2 regions of the Paenibacillus sp. J22R160 genome follow, and region 1 is predicted to be linked to the other one. Evidence: riboswitches for the same ligand, from Rfam matches in the RefSeq annotation. Region 1 holds a riboswitch; the other holds the start of a gene.
What was found. Region 1 has a riboswitch for cobalamin ahead of AC58UW_RS09225 (ABC transporter substrate-binding protein). Riboswitches for the same ligand answer to the same signal wherever they lie in the genome.

Region 1 (15,555 bases):
TTGAAACGATTTGTCCTGGCCGTTCACGAGGAATATTCGGTTCCGATGCTCAAGGGGCAGGTGGAATTGCTTACGGAGAATAAGTCATTAGAAGATAAAATTAATAGCTGTATTGATGAGAATGCTGTTGTTGTGGATAGCGCAAGCGTTGAATTAGGACGTGTACGTAGTGAACTGCGTACAGGCGAGAGCAGGGTACGTGAGCGGTTAGAGCAAATGCTGCGCAATTCGTCGGTACAAAAGATGCTGCAAGATGTGCTGATCACGATCCGCAACGATCGTTACGTTATTCCGGTAAAATCCGAATATCGTTCTAACTTCGGCGGAATGATTCATGATCAATCGGCATCGGGAGCAACTCTATACATTGAACCTGACGCTATTGTTCAACTGAACAATAAGGTTCGTGAGCTTAAGTTCAAGGAAGAAGCGGAAATTGAGAAAATTTTGCGTGCCTTAACTGAACTTGTGGCTGAACAGGTAGACGTCCTTGTTTATGATGTAGACCAATTGGCTGAGCTGGATTTTACGTTCGCCAAAGCAGGTCTGGCTAGAGAATTAAAGGCAACTATGCCAAGGTTGAACGACCGAGGCTTTATCAAGATCAAGCGCGGACGTCATCCGCTTATCGCGGCGGAACTCGTTGTTCCGCTTGATTTGGAGTTAGGGAATGATTTTTCACAAATTATTGTGACCGGACCGAATACAGGGGGGAAAACAGTCTCTCTCAAAACGGTAGGTTTATTAAGTTTGATGGCGATGTCAGGTTTGTTTGTACCCGCGGAAGAAGGCAGTCAATTATGTGTATTCGATGCTATTTATGCCGATATTGGGGATGAACAGAGCATCGAGCAGAACTTAAGTACATTTTCAAGTCATATGACAAATATCATCAGCATATTACGGGATATGACGCCTAAGAGCTTGGTGCTGCTTGACGAGCTTGGAGCAGGGACAGATCCTGCTGAAGGATCTGCGCTCGCTATCTCGATTCTTGATTATATACACCAAATTGGATGCCGTATTATTGCGACGACGCACTATTCGGAGCTTAAGGCTTACGCCTACCAGACAAAAGGCACAATAAACGCGAGTATGGAATTTGATATCCAAACATTAAGTCCAACTTATCGTTTGCTCGTGGGTGTTCCAGGGCGAAGCAACGCGTTCGCAATTGCAGAACGGCTTGGCTTATCACGCCGGATTATTGAGCATGCGCGCACGCAGGTCGGCGAAGAGGAGAAACGCGTCGAGTCAATGATCGCTTCCCTCGAAGAGAATCGATTAGTCGCCGAAGCAGAGCGCGAAAGCGCCGAGAGGCTGCGTCGCGAGGCGGAGGAGATGCGCCGAACGCTAGAGGCGCAGCAGCTAAAGTTCGACGAGCAGCGCGATAAGCTGCTCGAGAAAGCCGAACGCGACGCGCGTGAGGCTGTCGCCAAGGCGCGCCGCGAGGCGGACGAAGTGATCGCCGATCTGCGGCGCATGGCGCAAGAAGAAGCCGGCGGGGTCAAGGACCACCGGCTGGTTGAAGCGAAGCGCCGCCTCGATCAGGCGGCGCCTGAACTGCGCGAGAAGCAAGTTCGCGCGGCGAAGAAACGGCCTGAGAGAATCGAGGCCGGAGATGAAGTGCGTGTCGTGAGCCTGGGTCAGAAGGGTCACGTTGTCGAAATCGTTAGCTCTACGGAAGCTACCGTGCAGCTGGGGATTATGAAAATGAAGGTTGAGATAGCCAACCTTGAGAAGATAGGCAGTCCTGCGCAGAAGAAGCAGGCTCATCAGGTGGCAACCATCGTCAAACGAACTAGGGATGACAGCATTCGAATGGAATTGGATATGCGCGGGATGAACATGGAGGAAGCGATGATTGAGGCAGACCGCTTCCTTGATGAATCTTTCCTTGGCAATCTGGGGCAGGTGTACCTGATTCACGGCAAAGGAACAGGCGTGCTGCGCACAGGCATGCAGGAGTATCTGCGCCGTCACAAACACGTGAAAAGTTACCGTATGGGGAACTACAATGAAGGCGGAGCCGGAGTAACAGTTGTGGAATTGAAATAACTTTTAAAAATATTTTCAACTTTTTGAAACTCATTCTTTGGGATTGCGTATTTAATGTGTGTAAGCACCGGTGATTAGAAAAGAAAACGTAATACCAATTATAAAATAAATAAGGATTAACCTTAGGAGGAATTCAAGATGGGTATTTTTAAAAGATTACGTGACATGACGATGGCTTCGGTGAATGATTTGCTGGACAAAGCAGAAGACCCAATCAAAATGTTAAATCAGTTCTTGCGTGACATGGAAGAAGACATTTTGGAAGCAGAATCCGCAGTTGCTAAGCAAATTGCCATCGAGAAGAAATTCAAGCTTCAATTCGAAGAAGCCGAAGAAATGGTTACCAAACGTACAGAGCAAGCGATGAAAGCTCTTGAAGCCGGCAATGAAGATTTGGCCCGCCGCGCGCTCGAAGACAAGAAAGAGCAGCAAGTTCGTTTCGATGAGTTGAAACGTCAATATGATCTTGCCAAAACGAATGCGGATCAACTTCGCAGTCAATTGTCTGAGATGAAAGACGAGTTCAGCAAAATGAAAAACAAGAAGGATTTGTTGATTGCACGTGCTGAAACAGCGAAAGCGCAAAAACAAATCAATCAAGCGATGTCCGGGTTTGGTACAGACAACGCAGCCAAAGGTTTTGACCGCATGAGCGAGAAAGTACTTCAAATGGAAGCTGAAGCGCAAGCAAGCGGCGAGATTCGTTCCAAAAACCGCAGCTTGGATGATGAACTCGAAGGACTTGGCGCAAGCAAAAGCGGCATCGATGATGAATTGGCAGCCATGAAAGCAAAGCTTGCTGAAAAAAAACAATCTTAATGATATACTAATAGTACCTGCGAGAGACTGAGCCTAACTCAGTCTCTTCTACCGTATATAGGGATTTTTAAATCAAGATTTAAACTCTCTACATGGAAGGAAGGCAGGAGACGATATGAATGAAGAGGTGGATGTGTTGCTGAGTAATCCGTATTTATCGACGCTTGCATTTTTTGCAGTTGCTGTCATCGCGCTTGTGGTATTTTTAACGATTTTCGAAATGGTCACGAAGTATGATGACTGGGCAGAGATCAAAAAAGGCAACCTCTCTGTGGCAATGGCGACAGGCGGGAAAATTTTTGGGATTTGTAACTTGTTCCGGTTTGCCATATTGAATAATGACACGATGATTCACTCTCTCATTTGGGCAGGCTACGGATTCTTGCTGTTGCTGGCAGCCTACTTCATTTTTGAGTTCTTAACGCCTTATTTTAAAATTGATGAAGAAATCAAAAAAGATAACCGCGCTGTAGGTTTCTTATCTTTGACGCTATCTGTCTCCCTTTCTTACGTAGTGGGCGCATGTGTAACTTAGAATCATACATAGTCTTGGAGGCTTGAACATGAAATACCTGTGGGGCACCTTGTTTGCTATTGCATTTGTATTTATGGCGGCAGGGATTTATTATTTAATGAAATTTGCTTGAGTGCAATAGATGGAGGAATTACGTCATGAGTGCGAATGAAGAAGTTGTTTGTCCTTGGTGTCAAACGGAGATCGTTTGGGATCCCGAGATTGGGCCGGAGGATGAATGTCCGCATTGTTTTAACGAGTTGAATGATTATCGCAGTATTGATTTGAAGGTGAAATTAACGGGTCAACCGCTCCGTTTTCAAGAGCAGGAGTTTCCTGATGCTGATGAGGATTTGTCTTTGGCATGGGATGACTCGGATGAGCCGCTTGATAAATATGGAGAAAAGGTACAGCATATCACAGATGAGCAGGAAGAAGCGCCTGAATGCTCGAACTGTCACGAACTGCTGCTGCTTGCCGGGAATGAAGTTGTTAACGAAACTTCCTTCACGCCATCCATTCCCAAAACGCTGGGCAGCGCATTCCTGACGGCGCCATTCACGATGAATGTGTATGTGTGCCCATCCTGTTTTAAAGTTGAAAAAGTGTTGTCCGATACAGACCGATTACTGATGGTTGAACGCATTAAATCGGAGTAAAAAGCAAACCGAGTCCTCATGGATTCGGTTTTTTTATTATGGAAATACCTCATACTTTCACCCGAATAGGGAAGCTTAACTAGAACTATTTCTTATCCGAGGGGAAAGGTGAGGGAAGTATGCATAATGATGAGAGCATGCAGCGAATGCATCTAGGTAAAGGGAAAGAACGACAGAAGGGCAATTATTTTGAGGATCGCGATAAGCAACCTGCTCAGGATAATAAGTCGGGAGCAAAAAAAGGCCGATTGGACTCGCAGGCGATTCTGCTGCTTATTGTTCACACGCTATTTGGCAGTGCAAATGCGCTGTCGGGAACGTTCGTTGGCGTATATTTGTGGAAAGCCAAAAATGACTACGCTTTAATTGGTTGGTTCACATTAGCGACTCATTTGACGATGGCTATCACCTTCTGGTTAGCAGGGAAGTGGGTGAAGGAGCATAATAAAATGAATTGCTTGCGCATTGGCGTAGCCATTTCGGCAGTCTTTTATATGCTGGTTTTGTGGCTGGGAGCTAACAGCTTTCAATATTTTGTTTGGCTGGGCATCGTGCAAGGAATTTCAGCAGGGTTGTTCTGGGTAGCTTTTAACGTTGTTTACTTTGAAGTGACGGACCCTGACAATCGAGATCGGTTTAACGGTTCTGTGGGGCTGCTTGGAGCTGGAGCGGGCATCATTGCGCCATGGATTTCAGGTTTATTGATTGTGAGCTTGGGGGATATCAAGGGCTACCGGTTAATCTTTTCGATTTCGCTCGGCATCTTTCTGTTAGGTGTTGTGATTAGCTTTTTTTTAAAAAAGAGAAAAGTACAAGGTACCTACGAATGGATGTTTCCTATTCGAAGCCTTCGGCAAGCGGAAACGCCTTGGAAGCGAGTTAGCTTGGCCTTGGTTTTTCAAGGCGTTAGAGAGGGTGTCTTCGGTTTCATGATCGCTCTGCTTGTTTACATTTCCACATCAAGCGAAGCGAGTTTAGGGAATTTTGTGTTGATTACGTCAGCGGTTTCTTTAGTTAGCTTCTGGGCGGCAGGCCGTTTTATAAAGCCTCGGTTCCGCAAGGTTAGTATGTTTATCGGTGCAGCTATGGTGGTAGCGATCATTCTTCCTTTTTTCTGGAAAATGGGATACAGCACTTTGCTTATTTTCGGATTGGGGTCAGCGCTTTTCTTTCCCATGTACTCCGTACCGATGGTATCGGCTGTATTTGATCTGATTGGTTCGACGGAAGCAAGCGCTAAGCAGAGAGAGGAGTATATCGTGCTTCGTGAGCTTGCCTTGAATGTTGGCAGGGTCTGCGGGGTTCTGCTGTTCATTTGTGTGATTTCGTGGAGCAAAGCGCCACTTGTCATTAATGCGCTTTTATTAATCATAGGCAGCTCTCCGCTTTTTAGCTGGTATTTTATGAAAAAGCAGTTATCTGTAATTAAAACTTGACATCACTTAGAGTTCCCTATAAAAATGTGGATAGTGTTGGTTATTGGGAAGAGGAGGGGGGCAACCCTTGACACATAAAAAAATGGTGAACAGCATCACAGAGCTAATTGGCGATACGCCTGCAGTCCGAATTCATCGGTTGGTGGAGCCTGGCGATGCAGAGTTGTATGTAAAACTTGAATATTTTAATCCAAGCGGCAGTGTAAAAGATCGGGCGGCATTTAATTTAATCGAGCAGGCGGAGAAAAACGGTCTGCTCCGCCCCGGCGCAACGATCATCGAGCCTACCAGCGGCAATACGGGTATTGGCTTGGCAATGAATGCTGCAGCCAAAGGCTATAAAGCCATTCTCATCATGCCGGACAATATGTCGAAGGAACGGATTAACCTGCTCAAGGCGTATGGCGCAGAGGTCGTCCTGACGCCTGCCGCGTTGCGGATGCCAGGTGCTATTGCCAAAGCACAGGAGCTGAGGGATCAAATCCCGAATAGCTACATCCCCCAGCAGTTCGAGAATCCGGCTAATCCGAGCATTCACCGGGTTACGACAGCCCCTGAGATTATGGAGCAGATGGAAGGGCGTCTGGATGCTTTCGTTGCTACTTCAGGAACTGGTGGAACCATCACAGGAACGGGCGAGGTGCTCCGCGAGAAGCTGCCGAACATACAGATTTATGTGGTGGAGCCAAAGGGGTCTCCTGTTCTATCAGGAGGAACCCCAGGACCTCATAAGCTTGTTGGCACAAGCCCGGGCTTTGTACCGTCTATTTTGAATACGGGCATATATGATCAGATTGTACAAGTTACGGATGAGGACGCGATTGGCACGATGAAGGACTTGGCTAGTAAGGAAGGTATCCTCGTAGGACCATCTGCGGGCGCGTCGGTTTGGACGGGATTGCAAGTCGCCCGTAAGCTTGGAGCGGGTAAAAGGGTGCTTTGCATTGCACCGGATACAGGTGAAAGGTATTTAAGTATGGACCTATTTTGAATAAAGGATAGGCAACGAGTACGGCTTACTGGACCAAATCGTCCAGAAGTCGTATTTTTTATAAAAAATATTGAATAAAAATTCATTGTTGAGTATAATTATAGAAGTAACGAAGCGATTGCAGAGAGGTGGATTTACCTTGAAATTAGCCTATATTAATGGACATCCCCAAAATGATCAACTCAATGAGTTTATACAGGCATATACAAATGAATGCATAACAACAGGTGCTCAAAATCAAGTAAACTGGAATCAGCTGGAATCCCAGAATGTGATTGCGGTGTACGATGAAAATACGCTTGTCGGAATCGGTTGTATGGCTGGCGAACCGAGTATCCATGTACGACCTACGTATGAACACCGTGAAATTGAACATATGGTTGCTAAATTGCTGAAAGCTGGAATCTAGGTTGGTCGTAAAAATGATAAGCTGCCTGGTTCAGGCGGCTTTTTGTTGTTCTCCTGTAACAAACTTCGTTTATACACAAATTATCTGAAAATTTGATGAGCGGAGTAATTGAATTAGGACAGCAATTCATTGTAAGATTAAAGGATGAATGAATACGATCTCAGAAAGGTTGGTTAACCATGGATGCTTTGAAGCTTAAAATTCTCGAATTACTGAAAGAAGACGCCCGCCGGAGTGCGGAACTCATCGCCACAATGTTAGGAACGGCGGAGGACGAGGTGGCGCGAGCGATAAGCGAGATGGAAGCGGATAAGGTCATCGTCAAGTACGCCACAGTTGTTAACTGGAGCAAAGTAGATGACGAAAAGGTTACCGCCCTAATTGAAGTGCAAATTACGCCTGAACGCGGACGCGGGTTCGACGCTATTGCGGAACGGATCTATTTATATCCAGAGGTCAAATCAGTGTATCTCATGTCTGGCGCATTCGATTTACTTGTAGAAGTCGAAGGTAATTCCCTTAAACAAGTCGCTTCTTTTGTATCTAACAAGCTATCACCCATTGATCGCGTGCTTTCAACGAAAACGAATTTTATCTTAAAAAAATACAAACAAGACGGCATCATTTTCGAGGATCAGGCAGATGATCATCGGATGCTTGTCTCTCCGTAAGGAAGAGGTAACGCCATGATCAAAAATGAGACAATTGTAGAGCCGAACAAAGTGAAATCGATGCAGGGTTATCTCGCTCCTGCCGTACGAGAAATGAAGCCCTCAGGTATTCGGAAGTTTTTTGATCTTGTAAACAACAGCAAGGACGATATTATTTCACTTGGTGTGGGGGAGCCGGATTTCTCAACGCCTTGGCACGTCCGTGAAGCAGCCGTTTACTCTTTAGAGCGCGGCAGAACGAAATATACGCCAAACTCAGGGATTCCTGAGCTTCGTGAAGCGATAGCAGATTATTTGTACACGTCATTTAAAGTGAAATATGAACCGTCGAATGAAGTTCTAGTGACAGTCGGAGGCAGTGAGGCCATTGACTTGGCATTGCGTGCATTAATTACTCCGGGGGACGAGATTCTGATTCCAGAACCTTGCTACATCTCTTACTCGCCTATTACGAGTATTAGCGGCGGCGTTCCTGTCGGAATCGAAACGTTCGCTAAGGACCAGTTCAAGCTAACGGAGAAGGCGCTTCGCGATGCCATTACGCCACGCTCCAAGATTTTAATACTATGTTATCCAAGCAATCCTACTGGCGGTATAATGACTTACGAGGACTGGCTGCCGATTGCCAAAGTTGTGGAAGAGAACGATCTTATTGTGATTTCGGATGAAATTTATGCCGAATTGACTTATGGTCAGAAGCATGTGAGCTTTGCAGCTGTTCCTGGCATGAAAGATCGGACGATTCTAGTGAGCGGCTTCTCCAAAGCTTTTGCGATGACTGGTTGGAGAATGGGATATGCATGCGGTCACCAAGAGTTAATCTCGGCAATGACCAAAATACACCAATACACGGTGATGTGTGCACCCGTTATGGGTCAAGTTGCTGCACATGAGGCTTTGACGAATGGTTTGGAAGAGAAAGACCGCATGATAGAGTCCTACAATCAACGCAGGCGTCTGGTCGTCAAAGGATTCCGCGACATTGGGCTTGAGTGTCATGAACCGCAAGGTGCATTCTATGCTTTCCCAAGTGTAATTGCCACAGGACTAACTTCAGATGAATTTGCACAGCGGCTTTTATTCGAAGCTAAGGTGGCTGCTGTACCGGGAGATGTGTTTGGGTTAGGGGGAGAAGGTTTCTTACGTTGCTCTTATGCGTATAGTGTTTCTCAACTGAATGAAGCATTGGAGAGAATCGGAAAATTTCTAAGAAATTTGTAATTCAATACGAAAAAATCTATGTTAATTATTCACGAAAACTGGTATTCTGGTAATAAGGAGGGATGAGCATGGCTTTTATGGAATACCAACTATCAACCTATCGAAAACATCTGCAAATTAATGAACAAGATTTCGAACAACGTTGGTTGACTAAGCGTGCTAAGAAACGTAACTCCCTAAACTTATTAGAAGAAGAGATTCATTCTCTGCGGCGCAGGTTAGAACAGATGGTGCTAGACGGGGAAGAAATGACATCGGAATCCGTCGTGGAGCTCAGTACGATACTTGATCTCAAAATAAATGAATATATGAATAATTGGAAGAAAAGTCGGTGAAAACCGACTTTTCTCGCGACTATCGATATAGGAAGATCGTATACGGAGGTACTTTTACAACATGAAATTGAAATTGCTAATGGTAATGCTGGTGTCGGCGCTTATGGTGATGTTCGCGGGTTGCGGAGGACCAAAGCCGGATGTTTCAATATTTGTAATGGGTCAAAATGGTTTCCCAAGTGATGCTGGTGAGAAGCTGGAGGCATCCTTAAAATCAAAGATCGGCGAGGTTCCTACCGTCAAGCTGAATACATCCCCTATTTTCTCCATGGAAAAAATGATCGTTGAGCTAGCAGCAGGAGGAAATGGCATCTTTATTCTTGCGGATGAGCAATTTAAAGCATTAAGCCAACAAGCTGGATTTTTATCTTTGGATGAGACGATTAGCCCTTCTGATTATCCAGATGGGGTTATCGAAATCGCGGAAGAGGGCAAGCCTGCAGAAAAGCATCTGTATGGGATTCCGCTCACAGGGAACAAGTGGATGAAGGAGCAAGGATTTGAAGGAAAAGGGCTTATTGCTTTTATTCCTGTCAATGCCCCGAAGCAAGAGGAAGCCAAGAAAGTACTTAAGGTTATTGCACAAAAGTAGCAAGAAGTCTATAATCGACAATTAGATTGATAGTCAAATATGCAGCCATTGGTGTCGGCAACGAATTCAGAAATGAAGATCATTGCCGCTTAAAAGGGAAGCCGGTTAAAGTCCGGCGCGGTCCCGCCACTGTAATCCGGAGGTTAGTGTTGCCGGAGAGCCAGGATACCTGCCATGGTGCCGTTACGACATCCTTCGAGGAAAAGGATCGCGTTAAATCAGGAGGCAACGGATTCGTTGCTGAGTACCGCGATTTATCGTCCCCTTTGTTCCTTAGGAACAGAGGGGCTTTTTATTTTGGGTCAATTGAAATCATATGTTTCAGAGAGAGAGGTTCTATCATGCAAATGAATAAAAATGGGATGAAGAGGGCGCTAATCCTAACGGTTGCCTTAGCAACGGCGGTCAGCTTAGCAGCTTGCGGTAAGCAAGAAGCGGAAATTACCAATCCATCTAAACTTGGCGGAGAGGCAACAACAGCGCCTGCGCCTTCTGCATCAACAGCTGCGACATCCAAAAAGACGGCGTATCCGCTGAAAATTAAAGACGCAACGGGAAAAGAATTCACTTTTGAGAAGGCGCCAGAGCGGATAGCATCTGTTTCGCCCGCAGAAACGGAAGCCCTTTTTGCACTTGGTTTGGACGCTAATATTGTCGGCGTATCCGATTTCGATGATTATCCGGAAGCAGCGAAGTCCAAGCCCAAATTAGGCAGTATCACAAAGCCAAACCAGGAAGCTTTGATCGCTACCAATGCGAATATTGTATTTACAGGCGTCTCAATGAAAGCTGACACGGTTAAACAGCTGCGCGAATCGAACATCAACGTGTTTAAAGTGGAGCCCAAAACGTTAGATGATGCTATTGCGAACATTCAAACGTATGGTTTGATTACAGATCGTCAGGAACAAGCCGAGAAAATAGTCTCCAAGATGAAGGCGGATCGTCAGAAGGTTGTCAACGCCGTGAAAGACGTAAAGCAAGAAAATAAGAAAAAAGTATACATAGAATTCAGCCCGGGCTGGACAGTCGGAAGCGGCGAATTCATGGATGAGCTGATCACACTTTCCGGCGGTATTAATGTAGCTGGCGACGGCAAAGGCTGGTACCAAATCAGCGAAGAGAAAATCATCGGACAAAACCCGGCTGTTATTCTCTTTGCGAACGGTGTCGTAGATACCAAAAGCAAGAAATCGCTGGATGAAATTATTCGCACGCGAAGCGGCTGGGATGCCATTGAAGCTGTGAAAAACAAACAGGTAATCGGTCTTGACCAGAACCTGCTGAGCCGTCCAGGACCGAGATTGACCGATGGACTGCTCGAAATGGCGAAAGGCATATATCCTGAATTGGTGAAATAAATGAAAAAAAAACTAATGCTGTGGGGAGGAGTAGGAGCTATACTCCTTCTTCTTTCTATTTTGGCAAGTTTATCGCTGGGAACAGCCAATCTCCCAGTTCTCCAAATTGCGGGCATCCTAGGAAAGCATATTCCTTGGGCAGGTGACTATATTGACGTCACCTGGCAGCAGTCTGCGGAACAAATTATAAATAAGGTGCGTTTACCTCGCGTATTGCTGGGGATTCTCGTAGGGGCGTCTCTTTCCGTTGCTGGAGCCGCTTTCCAAGGCGTGCTGCGCAATCCGCTTGCTGATCCCTATGCGCTAGGAGTTTCTTCAGGCGCTTCGGTCGGGGCGGCGTTTTTAATCTATTTTGGGCTGCAAATGGCTTTGTTTGGGCAATGGTCGATTCCGATTGTTGCTTTTGTGACGGGACTTATCTCGCTTTTCCTCGTTCTTAAGCTGGCTCAGATCGATGGCAAGCTGAAGATGGAGACGCTTATCTTGTCCGGCGTTGTCATGCAAGCTTTTCTTGGCGCTATTGTTTCCTTTATGGTTTCGATTTCCAAGCAGGTGATTAATGAAATTGTATTTTGGTTAATGGGCAGCTTGGCGATGCGGGGCTGGCCGTACATAACGATTATTTCGCCTTATTTAGTCATAGGTTTAGTAGTATTGCTTAGCTATGCAAGATCATTGAATTTGCTTGCGCTAGGAGAGCGACAAGCCTCCCACTTGGGAGTGAATGTAGAACGTACGAAGCTGATTGTGTTAATTGTCGCTACATTTATTACGGCAGCAGCTGTCTCTGTAGCAGGCGTTATCGGGTTTGTTGGACTAATCATTCCGCACTTAGTACGTCTTATCGTCGGGCCAGACTACCGTCTCATTATCCCTCTATCCGCCATTGGTGGCGGTATCTATGTTCTGTGGGCGGATACGCTCGCTCGCACATTGCTAAGTCCGACGGAGATTCCGCTTGGTGTTATCACAGCGTTTTTGGGCGCGCCATTTTTTGCCTATTTGCTACATAAGGATAAGAAAACGTTAAGAGGTTGAAAAAGATGATTAAAGTGCAGCAGCTTTCCCAAAGCTTTCATGAACAGTCGGTACTTGAAAATATAAGCTTTGAGGTCCAACAAGGCGAGTTTTTTGGTATTATTGGGCCAAATGGCAGCGGGAAATCGACGTTACTACGCCTGCTTTCCGGGATTGATCCGGTAAAAAAAGGCTCAGTAGAGCTGGAGGGTCGACCAACATCGGCCTATTCAAGGAAGGAACTAGCCAGATGGCTGGCGGTTTTGCAGCAAGATGCACTGCCACCCGTTGGTTTTACGATTCGCGAAGTTGTGGAAATGGGCCGCTATCCCTTTCAGAACTGGCTTGGCGAGGATATAGCGGAAGCGGAGCAATTAATCGAAGCTATCATTCGGAAGCTGCATCTGGAACCGCTTGTTGAACGTACGATTGAGCGTCTCAGCGGCGGTGAGAGGCAGCGGGTAGCGCTTGCGAAAGTCATGGCCCAACAACCGCGATTACTCATGCTAGATGAGCCTACAACTTTTTTGGATATCGGATATCAAGTACAGATGATGGATTACATTCAGGAATGGCAGCGTGAATCGCAGTTAACCGTTGTTGCCGTTCTGCATGACTTGAATTTGGCCGCGCAATACTGCACAAGGCTGATGGTGATACATAACGGAGAGTTGGCAGCGATAGGAACGCCTGAAGAGATCATCACAAGCAAGTTAATTACAGAGGTCTATGGAACAGAGCCCATTGTTCTGCAGCACCCTGCGAACCAAGCACCACAGATTTTATTGCAGCCAGGAAAATAATGAACTTGGTAACGGAGGAATGGAAGATGAGTAATTTGCAGGCGATTATCGGGGCCATCACACCTATTCATTCAGATGTGGTAGAACAAGCGAATGATCACTTGAATCAATTGACTAAACCGCAGGGAAGCCTAGGCAAATTAGAAGATATTGCGCGGCAAGTGGCTGGGATTACCGGCGAAGTGAAGCCGCTTTTTGATAAAAAAGCAGTCATCGTGATGGCTGGCGATCATGGTGTTTGTGAGGAAGGCATTAGCGCTTTCCCGGCGGAAGTTACGCCGCAGATGGTGCTGAACTTCCTTCATGGCGGAGCAGCAGTTAATGTGCTTGCCAGACACGCGGGAGCAGACGTTGTTTGCGTTGATATGGGCGTTAACGCAGATCTCGAGCATCCGAACTTGGTTTCACGCAAAGTGAGAAAAGGTTCGCGCAACATGGCGCGTGAAGCGGCACTTACGTTGGAAGAAACCGTACAAGCGATTGAGGCAGGTGTCGAGTTAGTGGATGACCTGGCGCAGAAGGGCTATCGTCTTTTCGCGACCGGTGAAATGGGGATCGGCAACACAACGGCTAGCGCAGCGATTCTATGCGCATTGGCTGGCGTAGATGCTGAAATCTCCGTAGGCCGCGGCACAGGCATTGACGATGCGAAATGGCTGCATAAGCGGTCGGTTGTCAACAAGGCGCTCCACGTGAACGGGCTTCGCCCGGCGAAGGACAACGCCATCAGCACAAGCGGCGACTTCGCGCTTGAGGTGCTCAGCAAGGTCGGCGGATTGGAGATCGCCGGACTGGTTGGCGTGATTCTTGGCGCAGCGAAGAATCGCTGTCCCGTTGTCGTCGACGGCTACATCTCGTCGGCGGCAGCGCTCGTGGCGAGCCGATTAGCCCCGCTAAGCGCGTCCTACATGCTCGCCTCGCACTTATCTCAAGAGCAGGGACATACGAAGATGCTCGAGGCGGTCGGCCTCTCTGCGATGCTGCAGATGGATATGCGCCTAGGCGAAGGAACAGGAGCGGTGCTTGTCTTTAACTTGATCGAAGCCGCAGGCAAGATCATGAGAGAGATGGCGACATTCGAAAGCGCAGGCGTGTCACGGGAGTAAACAGCATGAGAAGGAGGGCGAAGACATCATGGCGGTGTTGGTAACAGGCGGCGCGCGCAGCGGCAAGAGCTCTTTCGCTGAGAAGCTCGCGATGCATGGCGGCGAGCGCGGGGTCTATATCGCGACCTCCCACATCTACGATGAGGAAATGAGGGAGCGGGTTCGTCTGCACCAGCAGACGAGGCTCAGTTCGGGGTATCCCTGGGATACCCGTGAGGAGCCGTATGGGCTGTGCGAGCTCTTGACGCAGCTAAGCGAGAGCGGCGCGGAGGCCGTTGTCTTGGTCGATTGTTTGACACTCTGGCTAAGCAACTGGCTGCTTCGGTTTGAGGGAGAGCAGGATGCTTCCGCGTTGGTGATGAAGCAAGTTGACCAGCTGGTGGATACGGTGTCGGATTACCGTGGACAGCTCATCTTGGTTACGAATGAAGTCGGCGACGGCATTGTGCCGGAATACCCGCTTGGCCGCAGCTTCCGCGATTTGGCTGGAAGAATGAATCAGCGGTTAGCTGAGGTGTGTGAGCAGGTGTTCCTAGTAACGGTCGGAATACCCGTAGAACTAAAAAGATTGGCTTACCGGCTGGATGAAAGCAAGCAGCCTTAAGAGCATGGAATGAACGGTGCGGTGATGAGTTATGTGGATTTATTCCTGGCAGGAGATCGTCAGTATGACGGCTGCTGCCATTGTACTAGATTGGCTCATTGGCGATCCCAGATGGCCGACACATCCCGTTATCCTTATTGGGCGTTGGATACGCTGGATGGAAAGCTTGCTGCGCAAAAAAAGCTACTCGCCTTTGCATGAAAAGCTTAACGGAGTCTTGCTTACAACTACTACTTTAATAGTCAGCACGGGGAGCGTGTTCATCCTTATTCTAACCGCACGCTCGATTAACGAATGGCTCGGCTATGCCGTCTGTACGTGGTTGATATCAACGACGATTGCGATAAAAGGGCTAAAAGATGCTGCTTACCTCGTGTACAATCCGCTGCGCAAAGGCGAACTTGCCGACGCTCGCAAGTATACGGGCTACATCGTCGGCCGCGATACGGAAGCGCTCGACGAAGAGGAGCTAACGCGCGCGGTCGTAGAAACCGTGGCGGAGAACATCGTTGACGCGGTGATCTCGCCGCTCTTCTATGCGCTGATCGGCGGTGCGCCGCTCGCTATGCTGTATCGGGCATCGAATACGCTGGATTCGATGGTCGGCTACCGAAATGACCGTTACCGTCATTTCGGCTGGGCGTCGGCCCGCTGGGACGACGCCATGAACTGGATCCCGGCCCGGCTGACCGGCCTCCTGCTGATCCTCGTCGCCCTGCTGCAGCCGGGCCTCTCGGCGAAGCGCGCAGCGGCGGCGATACGCCGCTTCGCTCACCTGCACCCCAGCCCGAATAGCGGAATTCCGGAGTCGGCGGTCGCCGGGGCACTCGGAATTGAGCTTGGCGGGCTGAACATCTACGGCGGCGTCCGGAGCGAGCGCGCCCGCCTGGGCTGGCCGCTGCGTCTGCGGACGCAGCAAGATATCGTGTACGCCGTGAGAATGCTCTACGGCGTTAGCT
Region 2 (15,555 bases), on a different contig from region 1:
GGCTTAAACTGAGGAACCATAAAAAATGCAGCCCTTCCAGCCACTGCTATTGCACATATGACAGCTATTACGATCAGTTCTCTCGCTTGGGGTTTTCTAGATTCAAATAACATTACGAACGGCAGCATGGTTTCAAGGATAACCAGCAAGCTGATAAAATAGTACTTCCTATCATTCAAATAATAAATACCAAACCATATGGTTAACGGTATGATAAGTAAAATTATAAAAGATGCGATGATTGTTCTTTGGGATAGCTTCCTTTTATCAACTGGCGTTTGATCCGTTTCATTAACTTCTTGGGAGGTTGTTTCTTTCTTAGTAATAAACAGTGACTCCGGTACCTTCCTGGTTCTAATAGGCATCTCCGGAACAGTCCCACCAAGAGCCTTTATCACATCCTCCGTCGTAACCGCACTGGTAATCAAATGTCTGGCCATTCGACTTGCTGCCGTAGTGTAGAAGCTGTTGCCTGTAAAAAATTCCCGCGGTGTTCCTTCTGACACGATCTTGCCGTCAAAAAACATCGCGCATTTATCCGCAAAAGTGGCGCAGAATTCAACATCGTGGCTCACCATGATGATCGCCGTTCCTGCAAGCTTGAGGCTCTGAAGAATCTCTCCCAGCTTAAGCTTAAAATAGTTGTCCAGACCCTTCGTAGGCTCATCCAACATCAAGATCTCAGGCTCAAGCAGTAAGATCTTCGCAAGCGCAGCTCTCTGTTGTTCGCCTCCTGACAAGTCATATGGATGGCTTTTTAAAAGATCCCCAAGCTCACAAAGTTCAGTCACCTGCTCTATTTTTTCTTGCAAAACCTCTTTGTCTACATTTCTGCCAACGAACATTTCGTGAAGATCCGCTTCTACGGTTTTACTTACAAAAAGTGTTTGCGGATTTTGCGGAAGCACCCCGAGCAAACCACCGTACTTCTCATTGTCAGATAGATCTTGAATCTTTCTTCCACCTAGCCTAACTTCTCCCCTGTATGGCTTTTTCAAGCCTGAAATGAGAGATAATGCGGTCGTTTTGCCAGCGCCGTTCCCTCCTAAAATGGCATATATTTCACCTGAATGAACGGAAACGGATAAACCTTTCACAATGTCGGGGGCTGCTTTTTCATACCTAAACCAAGTTTCCCTTAGCTCAACTGCAACTTTTCCTGCTTGATTCGTTTGCCTATTTTCCGGCGTAGTTGTAGTGATACGAGTAGTCTGAGCTAACTCATCCAGCCATTTTCGGCCATCCCTAACCGTAATTGGGCACTCCAAATCATTCGGAATATGAGAATAAATTCGCATTGGCGCAGGCATTGCGAAGAACATCGCATCCTTCGTTTCTTTAAGTACTTTGCCCACATTCCTAGGTGTATCAAAGGTAACTACTTTGCCGTTGTCCAAAATGGCTACCTTGTCAGAAACAGGCAGAAGTTCCTCCAAGCGATGCTCGGAAATGATGATCGTTGTTCCTAGCTCTCTATTGACCTTCACAAGTGTATTCAGAAAATCTGATGAAGCTATAGGATCAAGTTGACTCGTTGGTTCGTCCAAAATTAAAACCGAAGGCTGCATGACCATCACTGAGGCTAAGTTTAAAAGTTGCTTTTGTCCGCCCGAAAGCTCTGAGACGGACTTATGGAACCAGGTTTGCATGCCGAAAAAGTTAGCGATCTCAGAAACCTTCAGCCTAATCGCAGGTGTACTATATCCTAAGCTTTCTAGCCCGAAAGCCAGCTCATGCCAAACTTTATCAGTAACAATTTGATTGTCAGGCGACTGAAATACGAAGCCGATCTGGGATGACTGCGTTCTTGTATCGACCGTGCCAAGATCTACACCTTCAAAGCGGAGCGTGCCGCTTCTTTTGCCATGAGGCGTTAAAACGGTTTTGAAATGGCGCAGCAGTGTCGATTTCCCACAACCTGACTTTCCACATAAGGTAATAAACTCCCCTTGCTCAATCGTTAAGGAGATGTTGTCGAGTGCAAATTTATCGCTGCCAGGATAAGAAAATGTTAAATTTTCGATTGCAAAAGCTTCCATTTCCTATCCTCCCATACATTCATAATTAAAGGAATTGCACACATTAAGGCATAAGCGCATAGGGAACTAATCATAAAAATGGAAGTTTCGTGCCCTTTCATCGACGGATAATATCTGAAATACAAGGCTCCGCGTAATGAACTTATCAAGACATAACCCCCTACCATCATTAAAGCACCAAGAGCCCACTGATCACGCCGGTCAAATGTATAGTTGGAATAAGCCGTTCTTCCTTTCAGGCCGTATCCGCGGCTTCTCATGGAATCCGATGTTTCAATGGCATTTTCTAGTACCCAGGTTATCATGATCGACATTATTCGGATGCCATGCCTGACACGTGAGATCACGCTGCCATTCGAGATATCTCTGCCAATACATTTTTGTGAATCCGATACCCTTTGGAATTGAGCCTTGAATGTCGGAACAAAACGCAGCACCATCGAAAAAATTAATGACAAGGCCGGGATGAGTTTGCCAAACAGATAAATGAACTTGTCGGATGTCATCACCGCATTGTAACAAGAAAACCAACTGATGACCGTTATCAGCATAGTCGCTGAGGCTGCGCCAAACGTAATGGATTCCAAAGTGAGCGGATTCCCGTTGTCCAAATAAGTCAGAATGGTTACCCCTTCGTGATTAAACGCAGGGTTGATGAGTGCCGTTACAATCAGCATTGGCAGCATAACCAGAAAATTAAACCGAATCGCCCTCTTCCCGTTTAAGTAGATGGAGTAGGCAAAGGAGAAAAAAAGTGAAATTAGCAAGCAGGCTGGATGCAAGAAAAACATCGAACAACCAACAACCATCACAAAATAAAGGAAGTTAACAAGAGGATGATAGCTTGAGAAAACATCTTTCATTGTTTTGTTGCTCCTAAAGCATTATAGGTGTCGCCAACATCACGTCCTAAATCACAGGTATAGACCCATTCAATGACGTCGCCTTCTTTCAACTGATACCGACTGCTTCCGTAATTGGGAAACCAGCCGTTGACCTTAAACATCCAACCTGAGAGTTCACCGACATCAAATTCATAGAGATTGTTGATCCCTTCGATATAGGCGGAATTGTAGATGGGGGTATTCACAAACTCCATATGAATTTTTTGCTTTTTCATTTCCCTTTGCAGCACATTAAATACAGATTCGCCTTCATAGAAAGTTACCTTCGCGGCTGGAAAGATGACCCCATCCTTCGGCACCAATTCCACCTTTTCCTTATCCAGCAGTTTCATGTTATCCAAAATGGTCAAGCAAGTAACGGACATCGTGGCTGTCATTGCCTTGTCAGAAATTTGGATGTTCTGTGGCTCAACAGGTAGAGGTTTACCAGACGGAACTGGCTCTGTTAAGTATTTATCTTTCCCTGTCTTAGGGTCAATTTCTTGCTTAACAGCAGGTTGGCTGGCAGCAGGTGACGGCGTTTCCTTTGTAGAGTCTTTATCGCTCTCTTTTGCGGGTACTGCCTCTGCCTTTGCGGGTGACGGCGTTTGCGTAGGCGCTGCGTCTGGCGGCTTAATCGTACTTACCGGCTGGTCCTTGGTTGACGGGTCTGCTGAAGGTTCTGCTTTAGAAGAATCAGGCTGCTGGCCCGCCTGATTCTTACCTTCTACTGCTACCTGAGATTCCTGCTGTTTCTCCGGTTGAAGAGAAGCTTCCGCCGTACGTGCGGGCAGTTTCCCAGAGTTGCTCGGTTGCGGTCCCATAAACAGGTAACTGGTTACGAGCGCAACCACGATAACGATGGCCGAAACTAATTTCGTTTTCGTTATTTTCATTCGATCACCTGTTTCACAAAAGTTTAGATCCCATCAATAGATGGTATAGCATTTCAGATACTTCACTGCGCGTTACAGCCGCTTCAGGCAGGATCTCTATCATTTCTTGCGATAAAATATGTGCTTTGTAAGAAAAAGCTAGACTTGCTCTTGCCCATTCTGCGGTTTTCGTGTAGTCCGTAAACTGAGCAAGCATATCTCGTATTTCGATGTCCTGTACATTCGTATCCATGCCACTGAGTTTGGCTGCACGGGCAACCATCACAGCAGCTTCCTGCCGGGTAATTGTTTGCTCAGGTGTAAATGTATCCGCTGATGTTCCTTGGATGAGGTTATAGCTGTAGGCAGTGCCTACATAAGGTGCATACCAGCTATCTGCAGAGACATCTTTGAAAATATCTGCTGCCTTTGGTGTTAAGCCCAGACTTCTAGTTACAATGGCAGCAAATTCAGCTCTTGTCATCGTTCGATCCGGTGCAAATTGGGTGTCAGAAATGCCGTTAAGAATATTTCTGGCAGCCATCGCTTCTATAGACTTCTGATTGACATGCCCTTGAATATCAGCAAAAGTTCTGCCAGGACTAACGATGACGCTTGGCTTAACATCTTTATTTTTGTTCGGTAATCCTCCGTTTTCCGGCGTCGTGGTTTCATTGCCCGGATTCGTATGGGAATCCTTTTTTACATCTACCATGTTGTAGAGACTAGTTTTCCCTTCATCTACTCTTTGTACGTTGACTAACGTATAAAATGCCTGCTCCGTAGACATCAGATTTTCACCGCTGCCGTCAGCCGTATGCAGAAATCCTCGTCCTTCTCGATAATAACTTAATAGGATGTCGATAAGATTATGACCATTTTTAGTAAACCTAGGGTCTTCCGGATCGATGCCAAGCTCACATAAAGCCATGAGAACTTGAGCCGCGCTTTCCAAATTTTCAGTCCCCCAGCTAGCGTAGCCCCCTGAGCTATTCTGCATTTTGGATAGTGCTTCAATGGCCTTAGCTGTTGCTGCTTTCACGTTTTCCTTATTCTGATATTTGGCGAGAGCTTGCAAAGCCATACCTGTCACATCGGGGTCAGCTTTGTTACCTGATAATGCAAATCCCCCGTCTGCCAGCTGCCTTGCCAGAATTTCATCGATATACATTTCCCTAGTCGCTTGAGTTTTCGCGTTCTTGTTAATAGGAATCTCATAATTACCTGAGTCTAAGGCAATAAGGGCAAAAATCGGGCCGTTAATGCCCTGCCATATCGTTTTGTCGAAATCCCCCAAAGGCTCTAACAGGTTATAGCCCGCTACATTTGAGGGATCTTTGCCGATGGCGGTTAGTGCTAGAATGACTCTCGAATACTCCGTATATTTCTTGTCATGCAAAACGCCGCCAAGCTCCTTGACGTACTTTTCTACGACCTTGTAGTAATTGTCATAATAATTCTGCGGAATTGTATTTCCTGAGCGAGCAAGCCCTATACTTGCCCATTCTCCGCCAATAGAACCTACCTGCGGTTCTGAAACGGTCTTGGTCAAATAGGAGGCTGTGTTAGAAATAGCCTTGGAAATTTCTGCTTTATCCGCTGCTGCAAAAACTTGAATCGAACTGCTTAAATAAAGACAAAGAATAAGAAGCAGTGTTGAAAGCTTTTTCATAGTTCTCACTTAGATCCCTCCAATACTTCATATTACATATTGGAGAAGGAGCAGAAATTTTTCTGCTCCTTCTCCATGCATTCTGCAAGCTTATAATTCCGTGCTATCTTTTTTTGTAAGCTCTCATAGCAACGACAATGGCCATTTCTCTTGTTACTTCTTCACCTGGCTGAAAGCCATTATTCCAACCCGTCATTAGCTCGCTAGCCACAATCGTCTGAACGCTAGACTTGGCCCAGTCGGACACTTGATCCATATCTTCAATGCCCGTAATCTGATCTACTTTTGGAAGAGCTAGCGCATTGGCGATGATCACAGCCATCTGCTCACGTGTAAGCTTCTCATTAGGATAGAAATGTACAGCGTCGTATCCGGAGATAATGCCAGCTTGATAAGCCGTATTTACGTAAGGATAGTACCAATCATTCTGAGAAACATCTTGGAAATGAATGGAATTCTCTTTCTTCACTTCTAGACCAAGTACGTTGACCAGGATTTTAGTGAATTCTGCTCTCGTAACTGCAGCTTGAGGAGAGAATTTACCTTCGTTGCCTTCGATAAACTTTTTCTGCGATGCATCGTTGATTGCGTCAATGGCCCAAGGTGAGACGAAATTTGAATCTGTATAAAGTTTCTTCCAATCAAATACCGGTGTCGGTTCGGTTACCTTAGCACCTACCGTGTAAGATAGGAAACTCGTGAAATGGTTCGTTCTAATGATCAAATCATTATCTTTCACATAGGCGTAGGTGATCTTCTCCTTGCCTTTTGTTGCTTCCATTCCTTGCGTGTCGGACTCATAGATCTCGATTGGCGTAAACGTCGTTCCTTCAATAAACCCGGCAAGCTGCCCTTTACCATTTTTAATGACGAATGTAAGCGGCTTATCGAATAGAACGGATTGATTGGCATTACCCATAGCAAACGCTTGGTTCAATTTCGTTAACTTCGTGCTGCCACTGCTCAGGCTGTTGTTAATAAGATTTAGAATGCTCTTATCATCCGTATTAATAGATGTTAGGAGCTCGACATTGTGATCTCCCGATTTGAGCACGGTGCCTTTATCAATTGATAGGGTAATGTCTCCTTTAATTGCAGTAATTGCTGGAATGCTGTCCTTTACTTCTTCTAGATTAAGGAGTACTTTCGATTTTACGTTAGGCATTTTGACCGTGATTAGCTCTTTGTCTTTTAGATCTGTAGATACCTTGATTGAGTAACCTTGATTATTGTCGGCCGGAACTTCAAAAACTGAATTATTACCGACTGTTGTTGGCACCACTGGTATCCTTGAAGGCTGACCGCCAGATGGACCACTTGGACCCGGTGGTGGTGTTGGCGGATTCTCATCCAAGTAATTATCCGTATAGCGAAGCACGATATCGGCATTATGGTCTAGTATGTAGTCGGCAATCCCTACATCAGGGTCAATGCCATCAACGGAGTATAGCCAGCCGCTGTTAGGTCCCCCGTCAAAGGCTGCTAATCCTCCAACATCTGAGATATACACGCCGTTTTCATTGACATAGGAAATGCCTGCTTCAGTTAATACCTTTTCAATTACATACGCTGCCGTATGACCTGATTCAATATTTACAGTTGTTTTCGGTAAAGTAATGCTTTTACCAGCTGCTGCACTAGTACCTTTCAAAGTGAACGAAACAGCAATCGTCTGTGGAGTCACCGGAGGGACTGATGTCGTAACTAAGTTTTGAAATGCAGTAGTTATCTTTGCTAATGCACTATCAGCATGATATTGAATAGCATTGGTATTTGCGGAAACTGCTTTTGCAAGTGTTAAGCTGCTCTGCAGCACAAGCCAGCTTGCATCTGTGTAGTTGCCCTTTTGCAAAGCATCAAGCTCAGTTATTTTTGCATTCAGTGCCGATTTATTAGCGGTTGTTGTTATATCTTGTTCATAATCATCTGTATAAACAAGTGAAATGATGTCACTGCTCTTTAATTTATAATCTGCGATGCCAACATCGGCAAATTGCCCATTGACCAAGTACATCCAACCACTCTTGGAACCGCCATCAGCTGTGTCCAAATCGCCTATTTTCGTGATGTAATTCCCGCTCGCATTAACAAAAGAAATCTGTTTCTCGTCTAACACTTTCTTAATCGCAGAAGCAGCAGTTGCGCCCTCTTCAACAACGGTATCAGCTTTAGCTTGGTTTACGATTTTGCCAGCCATAGCGCTGAAACCATTTACGATGACAGAAACCGTAATTTGGCCAGGAGGAGCATTGCTTTGCAAACCTTGCACAGCTGCCAGTAAATTAGCTAACGTGACGTCAACTTGATCCTGGGTTGCCAAACTATTCGCAGACACTTCTTTTGCTTCTGCCAAACTAGTTTGCAGCGCTTGCCAACTTGTGTCTGTATAATTGCCTTTTGTCATGTTATCGACATTAGCAATCGAAGTATTCAACGCCAATTTATTGGTTGCTTCTTTTTTAATACTCAAATAGTAAATCTTAGGCGTATTTATTCCTTCTTGAGCAATTACTCTAACGATCTTAGCCTTGTCTTCGCTCAATGAAATTTCTTTATCAATTAATGTACCTGAAGTACCGCTTTTATTATTGACGAAAATTTGGCTTGCCGTGCCGTTAGCTGTAATCTTAATTTTATCCGCTTTAATTCGGATATCCTCATAGACATAAACACCAGAAGTAACGGTAACTTGCTTCGTAACATCTGTACCAACCCCAGACAATACAATGCTTGAAAGATCGGCTGTTTCATAAACAGCATCATTGACCGTTACCTTCTGCAAAGAAGTAATTTCAGCGCCTATTTCACCAAGGGCACCACCGTCTATTTGAACCGCATTGTAAACCTTAACAAAGCTGACACTCGTTAAAGCAACAGGCTTACCGGCACTATCAACAGCCCAGCTAATATCGATGGGGTCACCTTTTACTGGAGATGTTAGATACGGATTGGTAGGAACATCATAGGGAGCACTGCCGTTTGCATGCGTATCGGGATAACCGAAAGCATTTTTCCTAACGTTTATTTTTACTCCGGAATACGTATACGATAGTTTATTAAAATCCGCAGGGGCATTGGGATAATTTGCCGGTATTGGATAATAAGCATGTTTGTGAAAGCTATTTGTTTTTACATTCCCACTGCTTGCCAGATTATCAACCCATGGCACATTAACACCATTAGGGCTCGTAAAATCTGGCTCGGGATTCATATAGGTGACCCTATAATCCCAAATCGTGCTGTCTTCGTAATGCTCGGATCCAGCAATATAAAACCAAGGTCCCGGATTACCTGTCCCATCATCCTGTGCTACGGCTACACCAGCAGGTTCTTCGTTACCAGCAAAGGCATTCCCGAACACGGTGAAATCCACGCCGTACGGATTTTTGGGGCTGTTCTGAATTGGTTCATCGAATTTGTAAACGATGCTTCCTCCAAATGCACCTAGGGACACACCCGTTGAACCGGGCGTATTCGTCCATTTCGAGTTAACATCTCCCGTTGCGCCCCAACCAGCTTCGTTAGTGAATTGTCCCGGCGCTGGCAACCATTCACGGATTGAGCTTGGGCCAATTGTACTGGCAAGAGCCTGACTGCTCGGTCCTGCCAAAACCCCTAGCGAAGAAAATAAGAGTACAAAAGACATAAAAAGTGCAATAAACGGTTTTGAAGCATAACGATGAATCATCTTTGTCATTCCTCTTTCCTACCAAATTTGGACAACAGCGCAGAAAAAGCCACCCTTAAAAACTAGGGTGGCTGTACAGACATACGTTCGCACGAATAACATGTTGTAATAGTAAGAATTATGCCGTGGCATAATCTATTGTTGCTAATTCCCACCCCCAAAGAATTAGTAACATACTATAAATAAAGGCAGGTCTCCTGGCTCATGCGTCATCGCTTCTCTTTCGCCTTCCCAATCTCGTGAACAAGTCAGTGGCATATGAAAGAGTTACTCGGCAATTACAGTGGTGGGACCGCGTCGGCTTTTACCGAACTTCCCTTTTAAGCAAGCATCCAAATCGGATACTTGCACCCTTATTTAGCATATTATATTTTGTCATCGCTAATGTTATATCGTTTATTTCGTTTTGTCTACTTCATAATTTATTTCATAGCATTCAGGACAAGCCTTGTAACTATCACTAATAAATCGATGATCCTTAATCCATTCGGAAACAATCATATAGACATTGTCTTTCATGTAGGGACTAAATGTGTCCTCATTCATTATCTCAACTTGTTTCGGAATCGTATCTACTAACATGATACCATTGGTTTCAAATCCGCTCGGCAGCCCTCTAAGAACACTGACTGTGGAAATATAAATATTTTTCACAAATACTAGATCGTCATTTTCGAAAATTAAGTATTGACCAACTTTCTCAATCGCATCAAGCTCTCCTCCAGCCTCTTCCCGCATCTCCCTTCGGATCGTTTGAAGAACGGACTCGCCTTTCTCTCTCTTCCCCCCAGGCAACTCCCACCCCCGGCAGTTATGTCTAACAAGAATCAATTTACCTTGATAGAATGCAAAAATCAGGACACAATTAGGTTCTTCAATGAGACATTCCTTTGATAATAGGATCTTCTGATTTAGCAAAGCACCTGGAAATTCATACTTCACTATGCCCACCAACTTTTTGTCAGAAATTTTCTTATAATAAAAAAAGTATTTGATCCAAAGATCAAATACTTGGCCCAGAGGTGAATCTAAATTTAGTAGCTCAACCCTGGATACAATGGGAATTGCGCTGTCAAATCACTTACCAAACCGCGTACTTTGTTATGCACAGCTTCGTCCGTTGGATTTTTCAATGTTAACGCCACAATTTTGGCAATTTTTTTCATAGCTTCTTGATCCATGCCACGAGCGGTAACAGCTGGCGTTCCAATCCGAACTCCGCTTGTAATCATTGGTTTCGCTGGGTCGAAAGGAATCGCATTTTTGTTCACCGTTACTCCTACTTCATCCAGTAAATGTTCGGCCTCTTTACCGGTGATACCCAGACTACGCAAGTCGATCAGCATCAGATGGTTATCTGTACCTCCGGATACAAGGTTGACACCTTCTGCCAGTAGTTCTTCTGATAACGTTTTGGCGTTAAGAATAACATTTTGAGCATATGTTTTAAAATCTGCTTGGAGCGCTTCGCCAAAAGCAACAGCTTTAGCGGCAATGATATGCATCAAGGGCCCGCCTTGCGTCCCTGGGAATACCGCTTTATCAATCGCTGCAGCCCAAGGCTTGCGGCAAAGAATCATACCGCCGCGGGGTCCGCGAAGCGTTTTATGCGTCGTTGTTGTCACAAAGTGGGCGTGTGGAACTGGGCTAGGATGCAACCCTGCCGCAACTAACCCGGCAATATGGGCCATGTCCACAAAGAACAACGCTCCCACATCATTTGCAATCGAACCTAATGCTTCAAAATCAATCGTGCGAGGATATGCGCTGGCACCAGCCACGATCATACGAGGCTTATGCTTGAATGCCAATTTGCGAACCTCGTTGTAATCAATATACCCATCGCTTTCTCTAACTCCATAAGGAATAAAGTTATACAAGATTCCGGAAGCATTAACAGGGCTACCATGGGTTAAGTGACCGCCATGCGCCAAGTTCATACCAAGAACTGTATCTCCAGGTTTCAGAGCAGCTAAATATACCGCCAAATTGGCTTGTGCGCCGGAATGTGGCTGCACGTTGGCATGCTCAGCGCCAAATAATTCTTTTGCACGATCACGCGCGATATCCTCAACGATATCTACATACTCGCAGCCGCCGTAGTAACGCTTCCCTGGATAACCTTCCGCGTATTTATTCGTCAAAACCGTTCCCATCGCTTGCAACACCGCTTCGCTGACGAAGTTTTCAGAAGCGATTAACTCAATTTTGTCACGTTGACGGCCAATCTCCAGATTCATTGCCTCAACAATTTTAGGGTCTTGTTTGCGTAATTGCTCCACAGTAAATTGCTCCTTACCATCATATTCTACAATTTGTTATAAAAAAGATATCATAGAGAAGTGGCTATGTAGTAACTGAATTTAACTATATCCAGATATAGCTAATGGCTATACCAACGATAGATTTGGGCAATCGAGATAACCAACCAAACATTAGTTCTTACTCCCTTTCCCTCAAACGAAAAAAGAGCCGCACAAAGCCAGTTCCTCCACACTATCTACCTCATATAAAAGGCATGCTAATCACCCGATCACATAACCGCTTAATTAATTCCCGCTCATGACTAAGGGAACTGGAGTCCTTTATTCCGAGGAAAACGAGCTGTTTCCTCTCCGAGCGGAACTACAGGCTCTTAGTTGTCCTCCACCTTGCTTTTTCAGGAAGAAATTAGAAATATAGCGGAACGTAGTTCCCCATACACGTGGAAATTGTGCCTTTTCAGAGAAATAGAGGACCATAGATCCCTCCCAAACACCTGTTCAGAAAAACCTAGCCTGCAGCTAGATCATCGTGTAAACGCTAGCTCACTGTTCACTATGTCCTGTGTTTAACTTCTCTTACTTACTTCACTTACTACTTCACTTCTACCTCTACTTCTCTTACTAATTTACTTTTTATTTCTCTTTGCACACTATTCTGCTCTTATATGTCTCCACTACCTTACCTCTCTACTCCCCCCACTTTTTCAGAGTACTTTGACACGCTAGAAGTTAGCGTCCTTCCAGCCCGGATTGGACGAAATCCAATGAGATCGCCGTTTAGACACGTTTAATCTTCTTTTCATTGGATGAAATCCAACAAGCGCAGCTACATTGGCGCTGAAAACCACAAAATTCATCTCTTTGTTGGATTTTGTCCAATGAGAGTGGCATTTAAGTGTCAAAAATCGCATCTTCGTTGGAATTCATCCAATGAGCTTGACTCTCCTCAGGCGCCGCCCCCATCGACCCCACCTGTAAAAAAAGAAAGATGAGCCCCTCATCTTCCATTCTGTTGCCTAGGCATCCTCGAATTCCATGATGGCATTCGGCAGATGATCTTCAAATTGACGCCAATCAACGAGCATCTCGGCATCTGTCAATAAACAGGCATCCAGCGAAGCTGTAATGTTTGCCCGATCCATCTCTATCCCAATGAATACGAGCTTATTCATGCGATCCCCGTAAGTGGCATCCCAGTGAGATATCTGGTCATCTTCCTCCGCGAGGATAGCTACTCTTTCTTCTTCTGGAAGCGCAGCTATCCAATACCCTGCGGGTCCGAACCGAACAGAGGGACCTGCTTGGCTCAAGTTTTGAGCATGATCGTTCCGAGTTGCCAGCCACATAATCCCTTTGGCTCTCACAATCTCCGCAGGCCAATCCTCCATCCAGCTCATCAGCCGCGAAGGCTCGAAAGGCCGAATTCTTTCGTACACAAAGGAAGAAATACCATATTCTTCGGTTTCAGGCGTATGCTTTTCCTTCTCAAGCTCCTTCATCCAGCCAGCGGATGTGCTAGCTTCATCAAAATCAAAGAGATGCGTATTCAGAATGTCCGCTGGCGACACCTGCCCATGAATAGAGCGAATAAACTTGGCTTTGGGCTGCAGCGTGCGAAGAACGCCTTCGAGCTCCTTCAGCTCCTCTTCCTCCAGCATGTCGCATTTATTCATAATAAGCACATCACAGAATTCGATTTGATCGATCAGCAGATCCACCACTTCTCTTGTGTCGTCTTCCCCAACAGCTTGACTCCGTTCAAGCAGCGTTTCGCCTGAGGAATAGTCCGTCCAGAAACGATAGGCATCTACAACAGTCACCATGCTATCCAATCGACAAAACTGGGAAAGGTCTATGCCCTGCTCCTCATCGATGTAGGTGAAAGTTTGAGCTACTGGCAGAGGTTCGCCGACACCGGTGGACTCGATCAGGATATAGTCGAATGTATTCATTTTAGCAAGCCGCTCCACTTCCCTCAGCAAATCATCCCGCAACGTGCAGCAGATGCAGCCGTTGGACATTTCAACCAGACTCTCATTCGTCCGAGACAACCCGCTGCCCTCACGAATTAGCCCAGCATCTATATTAACTTCGCTTAAATCATTGACAATGACAGCTACTTTCAAGCCATCCCGATTATGTAAAACGTGGTTTAACAGCGTGGTTTTACCGGCTCCCAAGTACCCGCTCAAAACTGTTACTGGTATTTTATGATCTGACATGTCCATTCTCCTTTCTTATTCATTCAAAGCTTTCTTGAGTGCTTCCAAGTTTTTGGTCATGATCGCGATGTAATCCAAATTTTGCTTTTTATCTTCATCCGTCAAGCCTTCTAGCGGGTTCAGCACATCCGTTTTCGCATTGATTTCTTTGGAAATCGTCTGGGCCACTTTCGGATCAACTAACGTTTCAAAGAAAATCGTCTTTACTTGATTTTGTTTAGCAAAATCGATGATATCGGCCATTTTAGCCGGTGAAGGCTCTTCTTCCGGCGAGAGTCCAGCGATTGGCACTTGGGTCAAACCATATTCTTTGGCCAGATAACCAAATGCAGCATGCTGTGTCACGAAATCTTTCTGTTTCACCTCGTTGAGACCCGTTCGGAAGGACTCATCTATGGCTTTGAGCTTCGCGATAAAAGCATCGGCATTTTTCCGATAATCCGCTGTGTGTGCAGGATCAGCTTGAGTCAGACCAGCCACAATGGACTCCACCTCTTTTTGAGCGAGAGCAGGACTTAACCAAACATGCGGATCCAAGATTTTACCATCAGCAGCCTCTTTGTGGTCTTCATCTTTATGATCATCATCTTTGTGGTCCTCTTCTTCCGGCAGCCCTTCCATCAATTCGATGCCTTGGCTCGCTTCAACAACAACACGCTTCTGATTGTCTGCACTCGCAAGCGCTTGTTCAGCCCAACCCTCCACGATTCCGTTGAAAACAAACACATCGGCATTGCTCACTGTCTTCATATCTTTGGCGCTCGGCTCCCAATCATGCGGCTCGCTACCCGCGGGTATCAAAGCAACAACGTCTGCATGCTCTCCAGCCACTTGCTTAGTGAATTCATACATCGGATAAAAGGTGGTGACTACGTTTAGTTTACCGGTACCCGAGGACTGAGCGGCACAGCCTGATAATAGGAGTGTGGATACAGCGGTGAATACGAATGATTTTGAAATCCATGATTTTTTCATTGTCGTTTATTCCTCCAAATAGATGTGAAATGATAATGATTAAGCAGACTCCTGCGAGGATGGAAGCAGAGCGCTGAATGCCGTTTGTTCGGCTTGAAGATTTTTTTGATTGCGGTCTTTACTGAACTTTACGATCAACTTTTTGATGCTTAAACCAGCTATTAAGACGATTAATAACAGAATCGCAATGGTTCCTCCAGGTGGTGTGCTCAGCTCATAGGAAGCCGTAAGACCTGAAAAAACGCCAACCAAGCCAATTCCCATCGCGATAAAAAGTGACGAAACAAAGCTAGGCGCGATACGGATAGCTAGTGCTGCGGGAAGAATAATAAGCGCGGATACGAGGAGCACGCCAACAATAGGCATTGCAGCGGCTACGATCATGCCCGTTAAAACACTAAAGCCAAGTGAAATCCACCTTACTGGCAGTCCGTTCGTTTTCGCTGTATCTTCATCGAAAGTAATTTGATACAACGGCCGGCGAAATGCGAAGAAGAAGAGACCGCCTATGCAGGCAACGATGAACATAAACAGCAGCTCTATTTCATTAACGGCAACGACAGAACCGAATAAATAGGCGGAAAACCCTTTGTTGACGCTTGGATTAAGGCTCATGATAATGACAGCAGATGACAAACCGCCAACCATGATGATCGCAACGGAAATCTCACTATAGGATTTATAGGACCTTCTCACATATTCAACGGCGATTGCCCCCAGAGTTGCCACAACAAATCCGGATAACGTAGGGTTGATGTGTAGATAAGCACCTCCCGCTACACCGGCCAAAGAGACATGCGAGAGCATATCTGCCATAAGCGCTTGCCTTCGAAGCATTAGATAAACACCAAGAACTGAACCTATGATTGCGATTAACCCACCGGCACAAAATGCCCGCTGCATGAAGTCGTAGTGCAGCATTTCCATCCGCCATCC

Region 2: linked by a shared signal. The riboswitch ahead of AC58UW_RS27360 (S-layer homology domain-containing protein) and the one ahead of AC58UW_RS09225 (ABC transporter substrate-binding protein) in region 1 are both predicted to bind cobalamin.

What each region holds. Positions count from the first base shown of each region.
Region 1 is NZ_JCAUAU010000003.1:478,586-494,140, reverse strand. Features, by position in the region: gene AC58UW_RS09280 (endonuclease MutS2) at 1-2,058, shown strand, start outside; gene AC58UW_RS09275 (PspA/IM30 family protein) at 2,197-2,877, shown strand; gene AC58UW_RS09270 (DUF350 domain-containing protein) at 2,993-3,412, shown strand; gene AC58UW_RS09265 (hypothetical protein) at 3,550-4,050, shown strand; gene AC58UW_RS09260 (MFS transporter) at 4,170-5,486, shown strand; gene cysK (cysteine synthase A) at 5,569-6,477, shown strand; gene AC58UW_RS09250 (hypothetical protein) at 6,617-6,886, shown strand; gene AC58UW_RS09245 (Lrp/AsnC family transcriptional regulator) at 7,066-7,557, shown strand; gene AC58UW_RS09240 (aminotransferase class I/II-fold pyridoxal phosphate-dependent enzyme) at 7,573-8,778, shown strand; gene AC58UW_RS09235 (aspartyl-phosphate phosphatase Spo0E family protein) at 8,847-9,113, shown strand; gene AC58UW_RS09230 (hypothetical protein) at 9,175-9,705, shown strand; cobalamin riboswitch at 9,737-9,896, shown strand; gene AC58UW_RS09225 (ABC transporter substrate-binding protein) at 10,053-11,066, shown strand; gene AC58UW_RS09220 (FecCD family ABC transporter permease) at 11,067-12,104, shown strand; gene AC58UW_RS09215 (heme ABC transporter ATP-binding protein) at 12,110-12,886, shown strand; gene cobT (nicotinate-nucleotide--dimethylbenzimidazole phosphoribosyltransferase) at 12,913-13,992, shown strand; gene cobU (bifunctional adenosylcobinamide kinase/adenosylcobinamide-phosphate guanylyltransferase) at 14,021-14,596, shown strand; gene cbiB (adenosylcobinamide-phosphate synthase CbiB) at 14,628-15,555, shown strand, end outside.
Region 2 is NZ_JCAUAU010000020.1:104,276-119,830, reverse strand. Features, by position in the region: gene AC58UW_RS27380 (ATP-binding cassette domain-containing protein) at 1-2,039, opposite strand, end outside; gene AC58UW_RS27375 (energy-coupling factor transporter transmembrane component T) at 2,012-2,902, opposite strand; gene AC58UW_RS27370 (DUF4430 domain-containing protein) at 2,899-3,819, opposite strand; gene AC58UW_RS27365 (S-layer homology domain-containing protein) at 3,833-5,470, opposite strand; gene AC58UW_RS27360 (S-layer homology domain-containing protein) at 5,574-9,158, opposite strand; cobalamin riboswitch at 9,329-9,528, opposite strand; gene AC58UW_RS27355 (NUDIX domain-containing protein) at 9,555-10,100, opposite strand; gene glyA (serine hydroxymethyltransferase) at 10,193-11,440, opposite strand; gene AC58UW_RS27345 (GTP-binding protein) at 12,439-13,650, opposite strand; gene AC58UW_RS27340 (metal ABC transporter substrate-binding protein) at 13,660-14,619, opposite strand; gene AC58UW_RS27335 (metal ABC transporter permease) at 14,659-15,546, opposite strand; gene AC58UW_RS27330 (metal ABC transporter ATP-binding protein) at 15,492-15,555, opposite strand, start outside.